2 regions of the Enterobacter sp. SA197 genome follow, and region 2 is predicted to be linked to the other one. Evidence: predicted binding sites of a transcription regulator. Region 2 holds the regulator's gene; the other holds the start of a gene.
The links. The regulator PurR, encoded in region 2, represses purine synthesis genes. The targets are predictions, from matches to a motif close to CANGCAAACGTTTGCNTG.

Region 1: the regulator PurR is predicted to act here: its motif matches at 4,284-4,301, upstream of cvpA (colicin V production protein).

What each region holds. Positions count from the first base shown of each region.
Region 1 covers NZ_CP096393.1:3,440,425-3,448,616, forward strand. The annotation lists gene dokD (ornithine/lysine decarboxylase DokD) at 1-375, opposite strand, end outside; gene M1D91_RS16200 (sigma-54 interaction domain-containing protein) at 582-2,009, shown strand; gene purF (amidophosphoribosyltransferase) at 2,047-3,564, opposite strand; gene cvpA (colicin V production protein) at 3,740-4,228, opposite strand; gene dedD (cell division protein DedD) at 4,496-5,176, opposite strand; gene folC (bifunctional tetrahydrofolate synthase/dihydrofolate synthase) at 5,166-6,434, opposite strand; gene accD (acetyl-CoA carboxylase, carboxyltransferase subunit beta) at 6,629-7,543, opposite strand; gene M1D91_RS16230 (DedA family protein) at 7,647-8,192, opposite strand, start outside.
Region 2 covers NZ_CP096393.1:2,151,866-2,160,057, reverse strand. The annotation lists gene M1D91_RS09995 (alkene reductase) at 1-673, shown strand, start outside; gene gloA (lactoylglutathione lyase) at 758-1,165, shown strand; gene rnt (ribonuclease T) at 1,256-1,906, shown strand; gene grxD (monothiol glutaredoxin 4) at 1,948-2,295, opposite strand; gene M1D91_RS09975 (C40 family peptidase) at 2,631-3,476, shown strand; gene M1D91_RS09970 (MFS transporter) at 3,550-4,719, opposite strand; gene cydH (cytochrome bd-I oxidase subunit CydH) at 4,889-4,978, opposite strand; gene purR (HTH-type transcriptional repressor PurR) at 5,276-6,301, shown strand; gene punR (DNA-binding transcriptional activator PunR) at 6,321-7,232, opposite strand; gene punC (purine nucleoside transporter PunC) at 7,345-8,192, shown strand, end outside.

The DNA of each region.
Region 1 (8,192 bases), 1.3 Mb from region 2:
CACCACGCCATTAAAAACTATTTGATCGCCGCGAAAACCAATTTCAAGACATTTGCGAACTTCGAACTGCGAGTTGGCTTCGGCACAAATTCCGGCATCACGAATAGCCTGTAAGACCCCCATGACGGAACAGGTTTTTGAAGCAAAAAAGGTTTTCACCTTATTATGCGCAGCAAAGGCCTCCTGAATTTCATTGATGTTACGGATAATTTCGGCTTCAGAGAAAACATAAAACGGCGTAGGATATTTACGAGCCAGCGCATCCAGGTCTACCCCATCGAAATATAAGTGCTCCTCCTGGTTTTTGAAACGACGATCCTGTGTGAGTAATTCATCACGTAAATGGTTGTAATTTTCAGCAATAAAATCAGACATAACACCCTCTGCTTGTTGTTGTAAGACTTGCCCTTATGGTTAAAAAGGCTAAAGCAACAGGCATGCCATTATTTTATTGTTAAATTTCAATAAATTATAATTTTACCTGTTTTAAAATTTTTGCCACTTTCGCAATTTTTCATCAAAACGCCGAATTTTTGTCGCTCTATAATCGTGCTTTCGTCAATCGATTAAGGCGTCAATGTATGAGTGCAGCAGACAAGGAACTGGTCACCGCATTACAGATGTTCTCCCGCTTTTTTGATCTTATCCATCAGCCTCTCGCGGTAATAAACCTGCAGGGTGAATATGTCTATTACAACCAGGAGAGTGCAGAGCTTGATGGTTATAGCAGAGAGCGAGCAATAGGAAAGCACATGCTGGAGGTCTACCCGGCAATGAAAGAGGCGCAAAGCACAATGCTTTCCTCTCTTAAAAGCGGCGTAGAATATATAGGCCATTATCAGATTTATTATAATGCCCGTGGCCAGGCGGTTGATTATCAACATACCACTGCCCCCCTTTATTCAGGCAGTGGCAATATGATTGGTGTAATAGAAATTGGCAGGAATATGTCCGGCGTCAGGAGGTTGCAAGAGCAGGTCGTTGAGCTTAATCGCTTACTCTATGCCGGAAGCAATGAGCAGTACCCATGCATTATCACCGAAAACCCCGAAATGCTCGGCATTATTGAAAAAGCTAAACGCCTGGCAGCCAGTAATATCCCCGTCACCATCATTGGTGAAACGGGAACCGGAAAAGAGCTTTTTTCACGTTTAATACATCAGTACAGTAAACGCGCTGATAAACCTTTTATTGCCCTGAATTGTAGCGCGCTGCCGCCAACATTAATTGAGAGTACTCTTTTCGGTACGGTACGCGGCGCATTTACCGGCGCAGAAAATAGTCAGGGTTATCTTGAACTCGCCAGTGGCGGCACCCTCTTTCTTGATGAACTCAACGCGATGCCTCTGGAGATGCAAAGTAAGCTGCTTCGCTTCCTGCAGGATAAAACATTCTGGAAGCTGGGTGGTCAGCAGCAGCAGTGCTCAGATGTGCGTATTGTCGCTGCAATGAACGAAGCCCCCTCTGAATTAATTCAACAGGGGCGGCTGCGCGCCGATCTTTTTTACCGGCTTAACGTGGGCATGCTGGCACTGCTACCGCTTCGCAAGCGGCCAGAAGATATCGTGTTACTGGCCAATTATTTCATTGATAAATATCGTAACGAAGTGCCACAGGATATTCATGGTCTGGGCGAAGAGGCCCGAATAACGCTCATTAACCGTCAATGGCCGGGAAATATTCGCATGCTGGAAAACACTATCGTTCGCAGCATGATCATGCAGCAGAAAGATGGCGTATTAAAAAGAATTGTCTTTGATGAGGAGGAGCTGCATTTGGGTTTAACGCAAAGCGTTCCGCCCACTGCGCAACAGGCTGTCAGGCCCGGCGATCCCTGTAGCCCCCTTGACCTACAGGTGGCAAATTTCGAAAAGAGCGTTATTGAATCGGCTCTGGATATGCATCAGGGCAATATTGCTGCCGCCGCGCGCAGTCTGAGTATGTCGCGCACGACACTGCAATACAAAGTTCAAAAGCACGGTATTCATATTGGTGTTGTACACCACTAAAGGCTGCCAGCGATCGGCGGATCGCTGGCAAACGCAATTACCCTTCGTTATGCATCTCTAAGCTTTCCACTTCGTTCAGAAGCTGCACGGCTTTGGCATCATCATTACGCAGGGAGTCGAGATAGTCGAGGTACTGCTGGTTGACGTCTTTAGTCACATAAACGCCATTAAAGACAGAGCATTCGAATTGCTGAATGTCCGGGTTTTCTGCACGAACCGCATCAATCAAATCGTCCAGATCCTGGAAGATTAATGCATCAGCGCCGATAATCTGGCGGATCTCATCAACTTCACGGCCGTGAGCAATCAGCTCGTTAGCCGTGGGCATATCGATACCATAGACGTTGGGGAAACGAATTTCCGGTGCCGCGGAAGCCAGATAAACTTTCTTCGCGCCCGCTTCGCGCGCCATCTCGATAATCTGCTCTGAGGTGGTGCCACGCACGATGGAGTCATCCACCAGCAGGACGTTCTTACCGCGGAACTCAGCGCGGTTAGCGTTCAGCTTACGGCGCACGGACTTACGGCGCAGCTGCTGGCCCGGCATGATAAAGGTACGGCCAACGTAGCGGTTTTTCACAAATCCCTGGCGATACGGTTTACCCAGAATACGGGCCATCTCCAGCGCGATGTCGCAGGAGGTTTCCGGAATCGGGATCACCACGTCAATGTCTAAATCTTCCCATTCACGGGCAATTTTTTCACCAAGTTTGGTGCCCATATTAACGCGGGCGCTGTAGACGGAGATTTTGTCAATGAACGAGTCCGGACGCGCGAAATAGACATACTCAAACAGACACGGATTCGAGACGGGATTATCAGCACACTGACGGCTAAAGAGCTGACCTTTCTCAGTGACATACACCGCTTCGCCAGGTGCGACATCACGCAGAAATTCGAAGCCCAGCGTATCCAGTGCCACGCTTTCCGAGGCCATCATGTATTCCGTGCGCCCGTCGCCCAGCTCGCGCTTACCCAGTACCAGCGGACGAATTCCGTTCGGATCGCGGAAGCCAACCATACCGTGGCCGATAATCATTGCGATACAGGCATAAGCCCCGCGAATATGACGATTCGTCGCGGCAATGGCGGCAAAAATGTTATCGGCTTCCAGCGGGTAGTGGCGGAAGTTATCCAGCTCGCTGGCAAAGATATTGAGCAGGATTTCTGAATCAGAGGTGGTATTGATATGACGGCGCTTCTCTTCAAAGAGTCGGGTGCGCAGCTCATGAGCATTCGTCAGGTTGCCGTTGTGGGCAAGCGTGATGCCGTAAGGGGAGTTTACGTAAAAAGGCTGTGCCTCGGAGGCACTGGAGCTCCCTGCAGTCGGATAACGGACATGACCGATACCCATGTTTCCCTGCAGGCGCTGCATATGGCGGGCTTCGAAAACGTCGTTGACCATGCCATTTGCTTTGCGCAGACGGAAACAATTATTTGCATCAATAGTAATGATGCCAGCAGCATCCTGGCCACGGTGCTGAAGCACCGATAACGCGTCATAAATCGACTGGTTGACCGGCATGAAACCGGCGATTCCGACAATACCGCACATACGTCTTTTTCCTCGTTAAGAATCTGCTTATCAGGCCTCATTGTCGTAGCCAGTTTGAAGGGACAGCGCAGCAACCGGAACGTACGGTGAGTACGTAAGGATTGTGAACACCGCCCTGGTTCAAAATGGCACCTAAACCAGCCTGATGAGCCAGGTTCTAAGCCACATCTCAGAGCTAAACCCTGGGCAAGAAACTTGACGAACTTTGCAGATAGTCAAAGAACCATCTGATGATGAAACTGAATTGCGGAATAAACTGCGACTTCTGCCAGTCGTCACTTTTCGACAGGCCCGTAAAGGTATCAAGAAAGAACAGAATGGCGGCGACGATCAGTACACCTCGCAGCGCACCAAAGCAGATCCCCAACACCCTGTCTGTACCCGACAGGCCGGTTTTTTCCACAAGTTGACCTATCACGAAGTTAACGATAGCGCCAACGATCAGTGTCGCAATGAACAGCGCCGCAATGGCGATTCCGTTGCGAACCAGTTCATCTTCAAAGCCCGTGAACCAGACTGACAGGTAAGTGTAGTAATGACTGGCAACAAAGAAAGCACAGCCCCATGTCACCAGCGATAACGCTTCACGAACAAAGCCACGGATAAGGCTAACCAGACAGGAAAAACCAATCACCGCGATGATGGCGTAATCAATCCAGACCATATGTGTCCCACGATTAATCGCCCTGTCGTCCAGTTCGGGGCGAATTCTAACAGAAAAAGAAAACGTTTGCGTAGGGATTTCCTTCCCATGCGTAAATAAAAATGGCGCTGAAAAAACATTCAACGCCATCGAATCTTAAGCCTCTTCGGGCGTGTTTTTAAATTCGTATTTACACCCTCACCCCGGCCCTCTCCCTCAAGGGAGAGGGAGCAAACCATCCCTTCGCCCCTATGGGGAGAGGGTTAGGGCGAGGGGGAAAACCGCATACTAGTTCGCGCTGTAATTCATCACCACGCCGTTGAGCCCCGAAATCTGCTTCAGTTCACCCAGTGAACCTTTCAGTTTGTCCTTCGAGGCATCAGGCCCTACCAGAATGCGGGTTATTTTACCCGGGACAGGCGTGGTCGGCGACGTATAAACGCGATAACCCGCCCCCCGAAGTTTGCCGACAATTTCCGTGACTTTATCAGCGTTCTTCAGGGCACCCAGTTGAACAACATAGGCTTTACCAATCGGAGCAGATTTATCTGCCGCAGGTTGTTCCACCACCGGAGGGGTTGAGGCCACCTGCTCAACCGGTTTTTGAGACTGCGGCTTAGGCTGCGCTCTCTCTGCGGTTTTGGGCTGTTCGCTGCGGGCAGGTGTAGTGATCTCGGGATTCGCTGCACCACTGGCGGCCTGGCGCGAAACATCCAGCGAGGGCGCGGCGGCATCTCCCGCACGCACCTCTTCTGCCGCGCCTTCCGGCGGCTGGGCCGGCAACGCCTGAGTCGCAGCAGGCATCATGTCGGGCTCATCACGATCTCCCGGTTTGGGCACCAGTGGGATCGCGGCGAACTCATCCTGATAATGCTTTTTTTGCCCGTCCAGCAGGCCCGGAAGAATAATAACCCCCAGCGCTACCAGCACAATGGTCCCCATCAAACGGTTCTGAAACTTACTCGCCACCGGTTCTCCCCGCCTCCAACGCTTCCATGACATGTGCCACCGTGTGGAAAGAGCCACACACCAGCACGGTATCTTCGGCTTTTGACTCCGCCATCGCTGCCTGCCAGGCAGCGGCAACATCCTGATATTCATGGCCCGCGGGCAGATGCGCCATCAGCTGCTGCGCCGTAGCGCCACGCGGTCCTTCCAGAGGGGCACAATACCAGCTATCGACCACCGGCTCCAGACAGGCAAGCGTCCCGGCGATGTCTTTATCATGCAGCATACCAATGACCGCCAGTACCCGACCTTTTTTTGGTTCTGCACTCAGGCGCCCGGCAAGATATGCCGCCGCATGAGGATTATGCGCCACATCCAGAATCAGGCGAGGGTTGTCACCCACAATCTGGAAGCGTCCAGGCAACATCGCGCCAGCGATGCCCTCACGAATGGCCGCTTCGCTCACCGCTAACCCACTGGCGCGAAGCGCGGCCAGTGCCGTCGCCGCATTGGGTTGCGGCACCTGAGGCAGCGGCAGACCGGTTAACTCGCCCTGCGCATCCGTAAAGCGCCAGCTTTCGCCCTGCACCTCATACTGCCAGTCAACGCCACGACGCATGAGCTGCGCCCCTTTCTCATTCGCCACCTCTGCGATGGTCTGCGGCATATCATTTTCACCGACCACCGCAGGTTTGCCACCGCGGAACACGCCCGCTTTTTCGCGGCCAATACTTTCACGGTCCGGCCCCAGCCAGTCGGTGTGATCGAGGGCGATACTGGTGACAACCGCCACATCGGCATCTACCAGGTTGGTGGCATCCAGACGCCCGCCCAGACCCACTTCAAGGATAACCACATCCACAGCTGCCTGTTTAAACAGCCAGAGCGCTGCCAGGGTGCTGTACTCGAAATAGGTCAGGGATGTTTCGCCACGTACGGCTTCAATCTGCGCAAAGGCACGGGTGTGGTAACTGTCGGCAAGCTCGGCGTTCTGAATGCGCACGCGTTCGGTGTAGCGCACCAGATGAGGGGAGCTATAGACCCCAACCTTAAACCCTGCGGCGAGAAGCATGGCTTCCAGCGTACGGCAGGTGGTGCCTTTGCCGTTAGTGCCTGCCACGGTAAAAACAAAGGGAGCCGGACGCGACACATCAAGACGCGCGGCAACCTGACTGACGCGCAGAAGGCCCAGATCGATGGATTTACTGTGCAGGTTTTCCAGATAAGAAAGCCACGCGGCCAGGGGCGACGTGGCTTGCAAATTGCGTTTAATTTCCATGATGCCCGTAGTTTTTGATGATAGTTACCCTGTTAATTCGAGTTGCAGGCAGGCGGCAAGCGAGCGAGTCCCGATGAGCTTACTCCAGTAAGTGGTTCGGGTGAACGAGTACAGCCAACGCACATGCAATTTGAATCAGGACGGGTAATAAAAGCAAAAGGGCAGCGCCGCGATGGCACTGCCCTTCGGTATTATCAGGCTTCGGTTTCCTGATCCGGCACCGGCGGCACCACCACGCTTTCACGCGGCGCATCCGGGTCTGGTGCAGGCTGATTGGTCAGCTTCGCCAGAATGCTTGCCAGCTTAAAGCGCATGTCGGCACGGCGAACGATCATATCGATAGCGCCTTTCTCAATCAGAAACTCACTGCGCTGGAAGCCCGGCGGCAGTTTTTCACGTACCGTCTGCTCGATGACGCGTGGACCGGCAAAGCCAATCAGCGCTTTCGGCTCGGCGATATTCAGATCACCCAGCATCGCAAAGCTTGCAGAGACGCCACCCATAGTCGGGTCGGTGAGCACGGAGATATACGGCAGACCGCGCTCCTGCATCTTCGCCAGCGCCGCAGAGGTTTTGGCCATCTGCATCAGCGACATCAGTGCTTCCTGCATGCGCGCGCCACCGGAAGCGGAGAAGCAGATGAGCGGGCAGTTATCTTCCAGCGCCTGTTCCACAGCGCGGACAAAACGCGCGCCGACAACAGACCCCATTGAACCGCCCATAAAGGCAAATTCGAACGCGGCAGCAACCACCGGCATGCCATGCAGCGTACCTTTCATGACTACCAGCGCATCTTTCTCGCCGGTCTCTTTCTGCGCGCTTGCCAGTCGATCTTTGTATTTTTTAGAGTCGCGGAACTTGAGCACATCTTTTGGCTCGAGTTCGCTACCCAGCTCGACCATTGAACCTTCATCCATCAGGCTATGCAGGCGATTACGCGCTGTCATACGCATGTGGTGGTCACACTTCGGGCAGACCTCAAGGTTACGCTCCAGCTCGGCACGGTAAAGTACCTGACCGCAGCTGTCGCATTTCGTCCACACACCTTCAGGGATGCTCGCCTTACGGGTGGGGGTAATATTGCTTTTGATTCGTTCAATCCAGCTCATTGATAACCTTTATGCATGAACCTGGTAGCCCATAAATGGGGCACATTAAAACATAACAGTTCGAAACTTGGGATAAAAAAGTGGTCGAACCGCCGATGAGTTCTTATTTTGTCTGTCGAGACGCCGCCCGGCGGTGACGAATCACCTCAATCACCCCAGGTAGTATAGACACCACGATGATGGCGACAATCAGCAACTTAAGATTTTCCTGCACCAGGGGCAAGGTGCCAAAAAAGTAACCTGCATAGGTAAAGAGTAACACCCATAACAGCGCGCCCGCCACGTTGAACAGGGCAAAGTGGCGATAGGACATATGCCCCATCCCGGCGACGAAAGGCGCAAAAGTGCGCACGATCGGCACAAAACGCGCCAGGATAATGGTCTTACCGCCGTGTTTCTCATAAAACTGATGTGTTTTATCAAGATAAGCGCGGCGGAAAATTTTTGAATCGGGATTGCTGAAAAGCCTGTCACCAAAAAGCCGCCCGATGGTGTAGTTGACCGCATCCCCGACGATTGCCGCGACCAGCATCAGTAAAACCATCACATGGACGTTAAGGTCGTTGGTCTCAAGCGATGCCAGCGCGCCGGCAACAAACAGCAGCGAGTCACCGGGTAAAAACGGCGTCACTACCAGTCCGGTTTCGCA
Region 2 (8,192 bases):
CCGCGAAGAGACGTCAGTACCACGCGCGCTGGAGACCCGCGAGATCCCAGGCATTGTTGATGATTTCCGTCAGGCCGTCGTTAATGCACGTGAAGCCGGTTTCGACCTCGTCGAACTGCACTCTGCTCATGGCTACCTGCTTCACCAGTTCCTCTCCCCGTCGGCCAACCAGCGTACCGATCAGTATGGCGGCAGCGTTGAAAATCGTGCCCGTCTGGTGCTGGAAGTAGTGGATGCGGTGAGTAAAGCGTGGAGTGCCGATCGTATCGGGATTCGTGTCTCGCCGATTGGTACCTTCCAGAACACGGACAATGGTCCTGATGAAGAAGCCGATGCGCTCTATCTGATTGAAGAGTTAGGTAAGCGCGGCATTGCCTATCTGCATATGTCCGAGCCAGACTGGGCTGGCGGTCAGCCTTACAGCGACGCCTTCCGCGAGAAAGTTCGTGCGCGTTTTAAGGGCCCCATTATCGGTGCCGGTGCCTATACGCTGGAAAAAGCCGAGGACCTGATTAGCAAAGGATTGATCGATGCCGTGGCATTCGGACGCGACTATATCGCTAACCCCGATCTGGTTGAACGACTGAAACATAAAGCTGAACTTAACCCGCAGCGCCCGGAAACCTTTTATGGCGGTGGCGCGGAAGGTTATACCGATTACCCCTCTTTATAATCCCTCGATTGATAGCGGCGAGGATCCGCCGCTATACTAAAACTCTGTTTCGAATGAGAATTCACCTACACAAAAGAGGATATTATGCGCTTTCTCCATACCATGCTTCGCGTCAGCGACCTGCAGCGTTCCATTGATTTTTATACCAAAGTGATGGGCATGTCCCTGCTGCGCACCAGTGAAAATCCGGAATACAAATACTCGCTGGCCTTTGTGGGTTACGGCCCGGAATCGGAAACCGCAGTGCTGGAACTGACTTATAACTGGGGCGTCGACAGCTATGAGCTGGGTACCGCCTATGGTCACATCGCGCTGGAGGTCGATAATGCGGCCGAGGCCTGCGAGCGTATTCGTCAGAATGGCGGCAATGTGACCCGCGAAGCCGGACCGGTAAAAGGTGGCACCACGGTTATCGCCTTTATCGAAGATCCTGATGGCTACAAGGTAGAGCTGATCGAAGCCAAAGATACCGGACGCGGTCTGGGTCATTGATCTTAACGGGCGCAACGGCGCCCGTTGTTTTACATCCCTTCCTAAAATTTGCCATAATGCGCTGCCATTTTTCCACACCAAGAGACTCAGATGTCCGACAATGCTCAACTCACCGGTCTGTGCGACCGTTTTCGCGGTTTTTACCCTGTAGTTATCGATGTTGAAACCGCCGGGTTTAACGCCAGAACGGATGCGTTGCTGGAAGTCGCGGCGATTACCCTGAAAATGGATGCAGAAGGTTGGTTACTGCCTGACGAGACCCTGCACTTTCACGTTGAGCCTTTTGAAGGGGCCAATCTGCAGCCTGAAGCGCTGGCCTTTAACGGTATTGACCCGGCCAACCCATTGCGGGGTGCGATAAGCGAGTACGACGCGCTGCATGCCATTTTCAAAATGGTGCGTAAGGGGATAAAAGAGACTCACTGCAACCGTGCCATTATGGTGGCGCACAATGCTACCTTTGATCATAGCTTTATGATGGCTGCCGCTGAGCGCGCCTCGCTTAAACGTAACCCGTTTCACCCCTTTGTGACTTTTGATACCGCCTCTCTCAGCGGGCTGGCACTGGGACAGACCGTACTGTCTAAGGCATGTGGTGCTGCCGGTCTTGATTTTGATACGGCTCAGGCCCACTCGGCACGCTACGACACTGAACAGACCGCGCTGCTTTTTTGCGAAATAGTGAATCGCTGGAAGCGACTCGGCGGCTGGCCACTTCCGTCCGTCGACGTACCGGCATAAAAAAAGCGACCCTCGGGTCGCTTTTTTTTTGTGCGCGGAAATTACTCTGCGCCCGGCTCTTCAGATTTGTACTTCGCAGCCGTTTCTTTGATCAACTGCTGCAGCTCGCCGCGTTGATACATTTCGATGATGATGTCGCAACCACCAACCAGCTCACCGTCAACCCACAGCTGAGGGAATGTCGGCCAGTTAGCGTATTTCGGCAGTTCAGCACGAATATCCGGATTCTGCAGGATATCCACGTAAGCAAAGCGTTCACCACAGGCGGAAAGCGCCTGAACAGCCTGTGCGGAGAAACCGCAGCTAGGCAGCTTCGGAGAACCTTTCATGTACAACAGAATGGGATTCTCACCAATTTGGGTCTGGATTTTTTCAAGGGTAGTGCTCATTGTCTTGCTTCCTTCAACTTCTCGGCAGATAACTGTCATTGTAACGGTTCGGACAAGCAACAGAAAATAACATTTTGTTCACCAGTCATTATTTTATCGTCTGATGGTAAAAGATGCAGGGTTAAGAGCATTTATCGCCTGTTTTAGCGCTGCATCAGTTTAACAATTGAGCGACATAGCAGCATAACTGGTGATTTTTTTTGCGCTTGCTAACGAAACAGAGTTTAGATGCAAAAACCCTATTAACTTTTGTGCTTTTTATAGATTAGAATCGACGCGGTTCTAAATCACACGCAAGCATGATTGCATGCCTGCACTTTTCAGGGGATTGCTCAGTGGCGCGAATTAACACAGCTTCAATCACGCTCTGTGCTTTGTTGTTCGCCACGCTCACGTTTACACCGCTTGCCACTGCTTCCGAGCAGACCCGAGGCTCGGCTGTACACAAAACACACGTGGTGAAAGCATCCGAACGTAAGAAAAATAGCCCGAAAGAAAAGACGACAAAGAAAAGCAGTGGCACGACTTCCAGGGTAACGGCAAAAGCCGAAAACAAAAAATCAGCAACAGCCAGGAAAACACCGTCGTCCGGCAAAAAGAACGTCAGCACTAAGACCAGCAAGAATACTTCCCGCCATAGTAAATCCAGCAAGGCTCCAGCCACCGTTGTCGCTATGACGGAAAAATGCACGAAGCGTAAAGGACACAAAGCGCAGTGCGTAAAAGTCAAAGGCAGTAAACCTCTCACCCTTTCAGAAGCACATAAAGTCCGTGTCCAGAAAGTTCAGAAAACAGCAATGTCAAAACTGATGAATCAGATTGGCAAGCCTTATCACTGGGGCGGCACCTCCCCGATGACCGGATTTGATTGCAGCGGGTTGGTTTATTACGCCTATAAAGATCTGGTTAAGTTCCGCATCCCTCGCACTGCCAATGAAATGTATCACCTGCGCGATGCTTCACCGGTTAACGTTGCAGAACTCGAAAGTGGCGACCTCGTATTTTTCCGCACCCAGGGCCGTGGTACGGCCGATCATGTTGGTGTTTACGTAGGTAACGGCAAGTTCATCCAGTCTCCACGCAGCGGTCAGGACATCCAGATAACCTCGCTCAGCGAGGATTACTGGCAACGCCATTACGTTGGCGCACGCCGCGTTGTCACACCCAAGACTATTCGCTAGCGCATCATCTGCGCGGTAAAGGTCTTTCCATCCATGACAAAAAAAGCAGGCGGACACTCCGCCTGCTTTTTTATTACTCCACAGCAACGCAGGTGCGACGCGGCGAATTCCTGCCTGATAACCACACCAGTAATAAGGCCAGACCCGCAATCACCGCGCCGGCCACTGGTACAAACGCATAACCTGCGCCCGCTGAAATAACCCCACCGCCAGCGGCCGCACCGAGTGCGTTACCTAAATTGAAGGCACCAATATTCACCGAGGATGAAAGGCCCGGCGCCTCATGGGCGACACGCATCACCCGCATTTGCAGCGGCGGCACAATCGCAAAGGTCGCCGCTCCCCACACGACCATACTGATAGCGGCACCAACTTCGCTGCGTGCCAGCCACGGAATGGCAACCATAATGGCGATAAGCAGCATCAGGAAGCCTTTCAGCGTACCGGTTACCGACCGGTCAGCCAGCCTGCCGCCGAGATAGTTGCCCAGCGAAAAGCCAATACCAATCAGCACCAGCATCGCGGTAATGAAGGCGGGCCCGGCGCCAGCAATACTGTGAAGCACCGGGGAGATGTAGGTATAGAGGGTGAACATTGCTCCCGCACCAAGCACGGTCGTAAGCAGTGCCGATACCACCTGCGGGCGCATCAGAACCGCCAGCTCTTTGCGCACGTCAGGTCGCTCACCGGCAGTGCCTTTTGGCAAAGAGAAATACAAACTGACCATGGCAACAATGCCAAGTCCCGCCGTGGCGAGGAATGACATACGCCAGCCAATGGTTTCACCAAGCCAGGTGGCCGCAGGGACACCGCCAATATTGGCAATGGTCAGTCCCATAAACATGGTGGCAACCGCGCTGGCCTGCTTCTCCTTTGCCACCACGCTCGCCGCCACCACCGACCCAAGCCCGAAAAAGGCGCCGTGGTTGAGGCTGGTAATAATTCGCGAGAGCATCAACGTGGTGTAATCGGGCGCAATGGCGGATAACACATTGCCCAGCGTGAAGATTGCCATCAGAAAGATTAACGCATTACGACGCGCGCGATGCGAAAGCAGCAGCGTCATTAGCGGCGCCCCCACCATTACCCCTATTGCATAGGCGCTTATCAGCATCCCTGCCGCTGGAATCGACACATCGACACCACGGGCAATGACGGGCAGAAGTCCCATCGGGGAGAATTCCGTCGTACCGATGCCGAAAGCGCCAATCGCCAGGGCAAGCAGTGGATAATTAATTTTCATGTTTTATACGCTCCGGAAATGCCGTGTCGTCGGGCGACACCGTCACAGAAGGCAAAAGTATGACATTAATCACAAAAAACAGCAGTCAATGAATCGCGAAAAGAGAATTGCTGGGGAGGGAATAATCGAAGGGGAAACAGCGAGGGAGCTCGCGCTCCCTCGGGGTAAATCAGTTCAGAGCGGCAGTCATTGCGCCTGCAACAATCAGAGCAAGGACAACAACGGTAGTCATTAAAGAAAACTTCAGGTCGGTACTCATCAATTTTTCTCCTTTTTTAAATCCCCACAAAAAGTGAGATAGCGCATTTTTGCATAAATAAACGTAAAAATCTTGCAGGAATTAGATTGATATACGTTTTACCTCTTCCCCTTTTGTTCAAGATAAGACAAAATTCGACGCTAAATTTATTAGCGTACCGGCCATTGACTCCCCTCCTGACGTTCAGTGTCTTTTTCCCGGCGTAAGTTTCCCCTCGCGCGGCGAAAGGGTGAAGGCAGGCAAACGTTTACCTTATGTATTTTCAGGAGCTTATGATATGGCATGGAGTGACATCTGATGGCAACGATTAAAGACGTAGCGAAGCGAGCAAACGTTTCCACCACAACCGTATCACATGTAATTAACAAGACGCGTTTCGTGGCTGAAGAGACACGAAATGCCGTGTGGGCTGCAATTAAAGAGCTTCACTACTCGCCGAGTGCCGTCGCCCGTAGCCTGAAAGTGAATCACACCAAATCCATTGGTCTGCTGGCGACCAGCAGTGAAGCGGCCTATTTTGCCGAGATTATTGAAGCCGTTGAGAAAAATTGCTTCCAGAAAGGGTATACCCTTATCCTCGGCAATGCGTGGAATAACTTTGAAAAGCAAGGGGCTTACCTGTCGATGATGGCGCAAAAGCGTGTCGACGGTTTGCTGGTCATGTGTTCTGAATACCCGGAATCCCTGCTTACGATGCTCGGCGAATATCGTCACATCCCAATGGTGGTGATGGACTGGGGTGAAGCAAAAGCCGACTTCACGGATACCGTTATCGATAACGCGTTCGAAGGCGGCTACATGGCCGGTCGTTATCTGGTTGAACGTGGTCATCGTGATATTGGCGTCATCCCAGGGCCACTTGAGCGCAATACGGGCGCGGGCCGCCTGGCGGGTTTCATGAAGGCAATGGAAGAAGCGCACATCAGCGTACCGGAACACTGGATTGTCCAGGGTGATTTTGAACCGGAATCGGGCTATCGCGCCATGCAGCAAATCCTCACCCAGTCTTCACGCCCTACGGCGGTATTCTGCGGCGGTGACATTATGGCGATGGGGGCACTCTGCGCGGCGGATGAAATGGGGCTGCGGGTGCCGCAGGATATTTCGGTGATCGGTTATGATAATGTGCGTAACTCACGGTATTTTACCCCCTCGCTCACCACTATCCATCAGCCGAAGGATTCGCTCGGAGAGACCGCATTCAATATGCTGCTCGATCGTATTGTGAATAAACGCGAAGTTTCTCAGTCCATTGAAGTTCACCCGCGTCTGATAGAACGTCGTTCGGTCGCTGACGGTCCGTTCCGCGACTACCGCCGTTAATCCCCTCCGTGGGGGCCGGTTAATCCTGCTCCCACAGCCATTCCCGGTTTAGCGTTTCACTGTCTCCCAGGTAATTCAGCAGCCAGTCCAGTGCCGGCGAGGCATCGTTTTGCTGCCAGGTCAGGCAGCAGGCAGCATCGGGGAATGGATTTTCGAGCGTAAGCGCCACCCACTCTCCTTTATCGAGCCACGGGCGCGCAAAATGCGCTGGCACCATGCCAACACACAGACCGGCGGAAAGACACGCCGCAGAAGACTCCCAGTCCGGCGCCACCACCCGTTTCTGGTTGTCCAGAAGCCAGGTTATGCGCTTGGGCAGGGAACGGGACGTGTCTTCACGCACCAGGGAAGGCCAGTTGCGCAATGTCTCGTCACTCAGCGGTGCGGCCATCTGCACCAGGGGATGGTGGCTTGCCACCACACACTTCCAGCTCAGCATGCCCATATCACGAAACGCGTAACGCCCTCCGACCGGGATCGCCTGGGTCGCGCCGATCGCCAGTTCCACCCTCCCGTCTGCCAGGGCATCCCAGACCCCATTAAAGACCTCCTGAAAGACGATCAGCTCAACATCGCAAAAATGGCGGTAGAAGTCGACTATCATCTGGCGGGTCCGCTCCGGCTTAACGATATTATCCACCGCAATAGCCAGCTGCCCGCGCCAGCCGTTGGCAATTTGCTGACACTGTTGTCGGGTGATCTGCATTTTTTTGATAACAGAACGCCCTTCTTTGAGAAATAACGCGCCAGCGGGGGTTAATTCGACATCCCGATGACGACGCTGAAACAGCTCAACGGCGAGCCATTCCTCCAGCTGACGTACGGTATAGCTCACCGCCGACGGTACCCGATGCAGTTCCTGCGCTGCACCACTAAAACTGCCATTACGTGCCACCGCATCAACGACTTCAAGTGAATATTCTGACCACATAGTCTGCCTGCAAAAAATTTGAAACCAGTGCGCAAATATTAGCGTTTCACAAGCTGACTTTCACTCCCTAGACTCTGTTTCCCTGTTTACCTGCATAAAAAGAGATAGTGCCATGCAACCAGGAAAAGGATTTTTAGTCTGGCTGGCGGGATTAAGCGTACTGGGCTTTCTTGCTACAGACATGTACCTCCCTGCTTTCGCTGATATTCAGCAAGATTTAAACACGTCGGCAGCAGTGGTCAGCGCGACGCTGAGCCTGTTCCTTGCAGGCTTTGCCGTGGCTCAGCTTGTCTGGGGGCCGTTATCCGATCGCTACGGGCGCAAACCCATTCTGCTCAGTGGCCTTACCATTTTTGCCTTTGGCTGTCTGGGCATGATCTGGGTTGAGGATGCCCGCTGGCTGCTGGCACTGCGTTTCATACAGGCCATCGGCGTCTGTGCTGCTGCAGTGACCTGGCAAGCGCTGGTGACCGACCACTATCCGGCGCAGCGCACTAACCGCATTTTTGCGACCATTATGCCCCTGGTTGGGTTATCTCCCGCCCTGGCCCCCCTGGTAGGAAGCTGGATCCTTGCACATTTTTCCTGGCAGGCAATTTTTGCTACCCTCTTCGCCATTACTGTTTTGCTGATGCTGCCTGCGCTGCGTCTGCGTTCCGTTACGCAGAAGGTAGCCGTGGATGCCAGTCCCGTCACCTTCGTCACACTGCTGCGTGACAAAGCATACCGTGGCAATGTGCTTATTTATGCGGCCTGCTCCGCCAGCTTTTTTGCATGGCTGACAGGTTCACCTTTTATCCTTCACGAAATGGGTTACGGTCCTGCCATTATTGGCCTGAGCTATGTCCCGCAAACCATCGCCTTTCTGGTTGGCGGATACAGTTGCCGCTGGGCGCTGCAAAAATGGTCGGGCGCGCGTCTGCTGCCGTGGTTGCTCTGGGTCTTTGCCTTCAGTGTGAC